DNA from 3 places in the Streptomyces sp. NPDC127129 genome. Region 1 is predicted to be linked to each of the others. Evidence: riboswitches for the same ligand, from Rfam matches in the RefSeq annotation. Region 1 holds a riboswitch; each other region holds the start of a gene.
What was found. Region 1 has a riboswitch for cobalamin ahead of metE (5-methyltetrahydropteroyltriglutamate--homocysteine S-methyltransferase). Riboswitches for the same ligand answer to the same signal wherever they lie in the genome.
Positions count from the first base shown of each region.

Region 2: another riboswitch for cobalamin. It lies ahead of ACFVGW_RS29415 (energy-coupling factor ABC transporter permease); the one in region 1 lies ahead of metE (5-methyltetrahydropteroyltriglutamate--homocysteine S-methyltransferase).
Region 3: another riboswitch for cobalamin. It lies ahead of cobN (cobaltochelatase subunit CobN); the one in region 1 lies ahead of metE (5-methyltetrahydropteroyltriglutamate--homocysteine S-methyltransferase).

Region 1 covers NZ_JBHXTV010000022.1:1,610-3,861, forward strand. The annotation lists gene metE (5-methyltetrahydropteroyltriglutamate--homocysteine S-methyltransferase) at 1-861, opposite strand, end outside; cobalamin riboswitch at 1,023-1,240, opposite strand; gene ACFVGW_RS32375 (hypothetical protein) at 1,358-2,252, opposite strand, start outside.
Region 2 covers NZ_JBHXTV010000017.1:173,249-175,500, reverse strand. The annotation lists gene dhaL (dihydroxyacetone kinase subunit DhaL) at 1-153, shown strand, start outside; gene ACFVGW_RS29420 (PTS-dependent dihydroxyacetone kinase phosphotransferase subunit DhaM) at 150-563, shown strand; cobalamin riboswitch at 649-873, shown strand; gene ACFVGW_RS29415 (energy-coupling factor ABC transporter permease) at 902-1,600, shown strand; gene ACFVGW_RS29410 (energy-coupling factor ABC transporter substrate-binding protein) at 1,600-2,001, shown strand; gene cbiQ (cobalt ECF transporter T component CbiQ) at 2,008-2,252, shown strand, end outside.
Region 3 covers NZ_JBHXTV010000006.1:284,743-286,994, reverse strand. The annotation lists gene cobN (cobaltochelatase subunit CobN) at 1-1,465, opposite strand, end outside; cobalamin riboswitch at 1,502-1,641, opposite strand; gene ACFVGW_RS14320 (cobalamin biosynthesis protein CobG) at 1,685-2,252, shown strand, end outside.

The sequences.
Region 1 (2,252 bases):
GGCGAGGTCGTCGAGGTTGGCGGCGCCCGACCCGGTGAAGTCGAGGGCCAGCCCCTCGACAGGAGCCTTGGCCAGGACGCCCAGCGCGTCGCCCAGCCGCCCGAAGTAGGAGGCGACGAGCAGCTTCGGCCGGTCGGTGGCCGTACCCAGCTCGCGGTAGGCACGGGCTGCGGCGTTGAGCTCGGCCGGGGTGCGGTCCTGGACCAGGGCGGGTTCGTCGAGCTGGACCCACTCGGCCCCGGCCGCGCGGAGATCGGCGAGGACCTCCGCATACACCGGAAGCAGCCGGTCCAGCAGGGTCAGCGGCTCGAAGTCCGGGGCCACGTCCGGCGCGGGCTTGGCCAGCAGCAGATAGGTGACCGGGCCGACGAGGACCGGCCGGGCGGCGTGTCCGAGCGCGAGGGCCTCCTTCAGCTCGGCGACCTGCTTGCCCGAGTCGGCGGAGAAGACGGTGCCGGGACCGAGTTCGGGCACCAGGTAGTGGTAGTTGGTGTCGAACCACTTGGTCATCTCCAGCGGGGCGGCCTCTTGGGTGCCCCGGGCCATCGCGAAGTAGCCGTCCAGCGCGCCGGCGTCCACCGCGGCGCGGTGCCGCTCGGGGACGGCGCCCACCATGACGGTGGTGTCGAGGACCTGGTCGTAGTACGAGAAGTCACCGGTCGGCACCTCGTGGAGACCTGCGTCGGCCAGCTGTCGCCAGTTCGAACGGCGCAGGCCCGCCGCGGTCTCCCGGAGCGCGTCGGCGGTGACGCTGCCCTTCCAGTACCCCTCCACGGCCTTCTTCAGTTCACGGTTCCGACCCTGCCGGGGGTAGCCGTACACGGTGGCGCGTGGCGCCGCGGGTGCGGGCGTCGATGTCACGGAACTCTCCTTCGCGAGATGTGTCCTCGGACGCCCCGGCGACGGGACGTGGACGCGAAGGAACGAACCACCGGGCGGCCCACGCCGCGGACATGCCGCACGTGCCGCTCGATATGCGCGCCGACCCGCCCACGAGGTCACCGGGATCACCGCACGCGAACGTTCGCGCGCGGGCAACGGGCAGGTCTTCGGACTCGCGGGCACGCCTGCCGAGGCAGACACCTAGTGGCCGTCGCTTCCCAGACCCGTACGGGTCCAGTGCGTATGACGGCGGTCGTTCCCGCTCACCGCTGCGGGGCAGTCCCGGATTTCCACCGGGTTCCCTCTTACGACGCATCCCGCCTGGCGGACGGGGCGAACCAGCTGCAAGGCCCACCTTAGGCGGACGGGCGGCGCCGCCGCACGCCCTTCCCGTATGACGGAACGCGCCGGGCCCTCCCTTCCCGCCGCCCTCACGGCATCCGACGGGCGGCATCCGAGGGCGGCAGGGGTGGTGTCAGCTGCGGCTCGCGGTGCAGTCCGCCGGTGTGGGGCGGCCGGTCGGCCAGGCGAGGCCGACGAAGCGGATGCGGCCGGGCGCGTCCGGCGCGAGCTCCACCACGGAGACCGCCTTGTTGTACGGGTTGCCGTAGTTGTCGAGGCAGATCCAGCCGCTCGCGCCGTCGACCTTGCCCATCCCGTGCAGCCGCAGCCACGAGTCGCCGATGCGGCCGAGGGTGGGGATGACCGGGTCGCCGTCGTCGCGCATCCGGATGGCGGTGATCGCGGTGAGCCCGGCGTCGTAGAAGGTGATCGTCCGCGAGTCGGTGAGCTCCACCGGGCCGATGTTCCCGACCTCCTCGCTGCTCGCCAGCGTGGCGAGGGCGCGGAACGCGGCCGGGGAGCCGCCCGTGGCGGGGGCCTTGGGCCCGCTCCAGGCATCGGGGTGGGCGACGGCGGCGTACTGGAGGGTCACCCCCTTGCGGAAGGCGTTCCAGTCGAGGAGCTTGTCCGAGGAGAGCGTGGAGGCTCCCGAGCCGGTGATGATCGTGTACTTCTTCTCGGTGCAGCCCCGATTGCCCAGTTCGTTGACGAACTGCCGCAGCTGGACCGGGCGTCCGGCGAAGTAGATGACCTTGGCGGCCGACGTGCAGATGGTGTCGACCATCTGGTCGAAGGCGTTGGCGGTGGTGCCCTCCTCGTGGAACTCCTCCGGCGCGCGGTACTGCTCGGGTGCGCGGGGCGAGCCCACGGTCCGCGCGGCGAAGGCCCGCTTCAGCGCGTCGACGTAGTTGTCGCCGGTCCGGATGTCCTCGACGACCAGGGTGTGCCGGGGATCGATGCCCGCGTTGAAGTGCGACAGCGCCCTGGCCTGGTCGGAGGTGGTGGGGACCACCCTGGCGAGACCCGGG
Region 2 (2,252 bases), on a different contig from region 1:
GCGGCCGGGCGCGGCGCGCTCGCGACCGTACCACTCCAGGCGCGCAAGGGCAGGGCGAGCTATCTGGGCGAACGCTCCATCGGGCATCAGGATCCCGGGGCCACCTCGTCGGCCCTGCTGATCGCCGCCCTCGCGGAGGTGGCCGCCGCATGACCGGCCGGCAGGGCACGGTGGGCATCGTGCTCGTCTCGCACAGCGCGGCCGTGGCCGACTCCGTCGCCGCCCTGGCCCAGGGGCTCGCGGGCGGCGGTGCGACCGCTCCCGTCGCCGCCGCCGGAGGCACTCCGGACGGGGGTCTCGGCACGAGTTCCGAGCGGATCGCCGAGGCGGCGAAGGCGGTCGACGGGGGCGCCGGAGTGGCCCTCCTCGTCGACCTCGGCAGCGCCGTCCTGACCGTCAAGGCGCTGCTCGCCGAGGAAGACGAGCTGCCCGAGGGCTCACGGCTCGTGGACGCCCCCTTCGTCGAGGGTGCCGTCGCCGCGCTCGTCACGGCGAGCGCCGGAGGGGACCTGGACGCGGTGGTGGCGGCGGCCTCTGAGGCGTACACGTACCGGAAGGAGTGAGACGGGGGCGCGGGAGGCGTGCGCGGGGGCGACAGGGGTGCGTGGGGCGTGCGGGAGATCCGTCACACACCGTCCGCGGCGCCTCCCGTGTTGTGATGTAGCTGGTCAACCCACTAATGTCACAGCGCCTTGGTGTACGGGAAACCGGTGCGGTACCGGTGCGGCCCTCGCCACTGTGATCGGGAAGTCCGGCTCCATCCCTCCGGGGAAGCCACTGGACCGCCGCGGGAGACCGCGGGGGTGTGGGAAGGCGGAGCCGCGGCGGCATGACCCGTCAGCCAGGAGACCGGCCAGGGTGCGTTGTCCATCCACGAGGTGCTGGAGAGGGTCTCCCAACCATGCATATAGCCGAGGGGTATCTGCCCCCTGTGCACGCGGCCGCCTGGGGCGTCGCGTCCGCCCCCTTCGTCGTCCACGGTGTCCGCGCGCTGACCCGTGAGGTCAAGGCCAATCCCGAGTCCACCCTGTTGCTCGGTGCGTCCGGTGCGTTCACCTTCGTTCTGTCCGCGCTCAAGATCCCTTCGGTGACGGGCAGTTGCTCGCACCCGACCGGTACGGGTCTCGGCGCGATCCTGTTCCGGCCGCCGGTGATGGCGGTCCTGGGCACGATCACCCTGCTGTTCCAGGCGCTGCTGCTCGCCCACGGCGGGCTCACCACGCTCGGCGCCAACGTCTTCTCGATGGCGATCGTCGGGCCGTGGGCCGGTTTCGGTACGTACTGGCTGCTGCGCCGCTTCGACGTCCCGCTCATGGTGAGCGTGTTCTTCGGGGCGTTCGTCGCCGACCTGTCGACGTACTGCGTGACCAGCGTCCAGCTCGCGCTGGCGTTCCCGGACCCGGGCAGCGGCGTGCTCGGCGCGCTGGCCAAGTTCGGCTCCATCTTCGCCGTCACGCAGCTGCCGCTCGCCGTGAGCGAGGGCCTGCTGACGGTGCTCGTCATGCGGCTGCTCACACAGTCCAGCAAGGCGGACCTGACCCGCCTCGGGGTTCTGCTCCCGTCCCGGAAGAAGAACGAGAACGCGGAGGCGAGCGCCTGATGAGCCGGAACGCGAAGATCAACACACTGTTGCTGCTCGTCGTCGGGGCACTGGCCGTCCTCCCGCTGCTCCTGGGGCTCGGCGACCACAAGGAGGAGCCGTTCACCGGCGCCGACGCCGAGGCGGAGACGGCGATCACGGAGATCGATCCCGACTACGAGCCGTGGTTCTCCCCGCTCTACGAGCCTCCGTCCGGTGAGATCGAGTCGGCGCTCTTCTCCCTTCAGGCGGCCCTCGGTGCCGGGGTGCTCGCCTACTACTTCGGCCTGCACAGGGGCCGCAGGCAGGGCGAGGCCCGCGCGGCCGCCACGTCGTCGCGGTCCGTGCCGGCGCCCGCGCCGGCCCCCGCCTCCGCGGCCACGTCCACGGCCGGCTCCGCGGCCACGTCCGGCGACGAGTAGCCGCCGGTGCTGCCGATCGACGCAGCGGCGCACAGCAGTCGCTGGCGCCGCCGTCACCCGTGCGAGAAAGCGGCGCTCGGCTTCGGCCTGACGCTCTGCGCGGTGTGCCTGCCGCCGTGGCCGGGTGCCGTACTGGTCGCGGCGGCCACCCTGGCGGTCCTTCTCGGACCGGCCGGGGTGCCGGGGCGTCAGCTGTGGCGCGCCTTCCGCATCCCGCTGGGCTTCTGTGTGACGGGCGCGGTCCCGCTGCT
Region 3 (2,252 bases), on a different contig from region 1:
CGTGGTAGATCGCGATCGGGTTCTCGCCGAAGCCGCGCGGCGGCTGGATGAGGACCAGCAGGTTCCCGCGCCGCAGGGCGGCGAGGACGATGTCGCCCTCGGGATTCCGGGACCGGTCGAGGAACATCTCGCCGGGCGCCGGACCCCAGTGCTCCTCGACGGCCTCGCGCAGCTCGGCCGGCAGCTGCGCGTACCAGCGCTTGTAGTCGGCGGCCGGGATGCGGACGGGGTTCTTGGCCAGCTGCTCCTCGGTCAGCCAGTCCTGGTCGTGGCCGCCCGCCTCGATCAGGGCGTAGATCAGCTCGTCGCCGTCCCCGGAGACCAGCCCCGGGATCTCCTCGACCGGGCCGAAGTCGTACCCCTCCTCGCGCAGGCGCCGCAGGAGCGCGACGGCGGAGGCGGGGGTGTCGAGACCGACCGCGTTGCCGATCCGGGAGTGCTTGGTCGGGTACGCGGAGAGGACCAGGGCGAGCCTCTTCCCGGCGTTCGGGATGTGCCGCAGGCGGGCGTGGCGTACCGCGATCCCGGCGACGCGCGCGGCGCGCTCGGTGTCGGCGACGTACGCCGGAAGTCCGTCCTCGTCGATCTCCTTGAAGGAGAACGGGACGGTGATGAGCCGGCCGTCGAACTCGGGCACGGCGACCTGGCTCGCGGCGTCCAGCGGGGAGAGGCCCTCGTCGTTCTCCTCCCAGGCCGCGCGCGAGCCGGTGAGGCAGAGCGCCTGCAGGATCGGCACGTCGAGGGCGGCGAGCGCGCCCGCGTCCCAGGCGTCCTCGTCCCCGCCCGCCTGCGCCTCGGCGGGCTTGGTGCCGCCGGCCGCGAGGACGGTGGTGACGATCGCGTCGGCCGTACGCAGGGTGTCGAGCAGCTCCGGCTCGGGGGCGCGCAGGGAGGCGACGTACAGCGGCAGCGCACGGGCGCCCGCGTCCTCGATCGCCGCGCAGAGCGCGTCGACGAAGGCGGTGTTCCCGCTCATGTGGTGGGCGCGGTAGTAGAGCACGGCGACGGTCGGGCCGTCGGTGGCGCGCGATTCCCGCTCCAGCGGGCCCCAGGTGGGCGCGGCGGCCGGGGCGTCGAAGCCGTGACCGGTGAGCAGCACGGTGTCGGAGAGGAACCGGGCCAGCTGCTCCAGGTTGGCGGGGCCGCCGTGCGCGAGGTAGGCGTGGGCCTCGGTGGCGACGCCGACGGGGACGGTGGAGGCCTCCATCAGCTGGGCGTCGGGGGCCTGTTCCCCGGAGAGCACGACCAGCGGCTTCTCCGTCGCCCGCAGGGCGTCCAGGCCGTCCTCCCAGGCACGCAGACCGCCGAGAAGGCGTACGAGAACGAGGTCGGCGCCGTCCAGCAGCCCGGGCAGGTCGTCCAGGGCGAGACGGGAGGGGTTGGCGAACCGGTACGCGACGGGGCCGCCGGCCGCGCGGGCGCTGAGCAGGTCGGTGTCGGAGTGCGACAGCAACAGAATTCGCATGCGTGCGCAGGCCTTCCTCGGGGTTGTCCGCGCCCCGGGTGGTCGTATGGACGGCAGGAGTTCCTGACTCACCCGGCCCCTTCCGGGGCCCGGCTCACAGTGGCGGGACCGCGCCGGATTCTCACCGGGCTTCCTCCCCGGGGTCCTGGGACCCCATGCCGTTCTGCATAGTAGATCGTGCGCTCGGCGGCCCGGGTGGTCACCCGGATTCACGTCGGTATGCTCGCCGCCATGCCGCCCACCACGCCCCCTGCGCCCAACCAGGGCGAACCTCTCATACGGGACCGTGGCGACGCCTGCCCCGGGGCGCTCCGACTGCACCCCGCCGACGACGGCCGCCTGGCCCGACTGCGCCTGCCCGCAGGACTGTTGACGTCTCGTCAGGTCGAGGTACTGGCGGACGCGGCGGATGCGCTCGGCGACGGCCGGGTGACGGTGACGTCCCGGGGGAACGTGGAGCTGCGGGGCCTCGGCGAGGGCTGCGGCGCGGAACTGGCGGACCGCCTGGCCGAGGCGGGCCTTCTGCCCTCGACCACCCACGAACGCGTCCGCAACATCGTCGCCTCCCCGACGGCCGGACTGGACGGACTCGGCTACGCGGACGTGCAGTTGTGGGCCCGGGAGCTGGACGCGCTGCTGTGCGCGGAAGCCTGGACGGCGGCCCTCTCGGGCCGCTTCCTCTTCGCCCTGGACGACGGCCGCGGTGACGTGGCGGGCCTCGGCGGAGATGTGACCTTGATCGCAGAAGCGGGGCCCTCGGCGGGCGGGGGCGACGCGCTCGTGCATG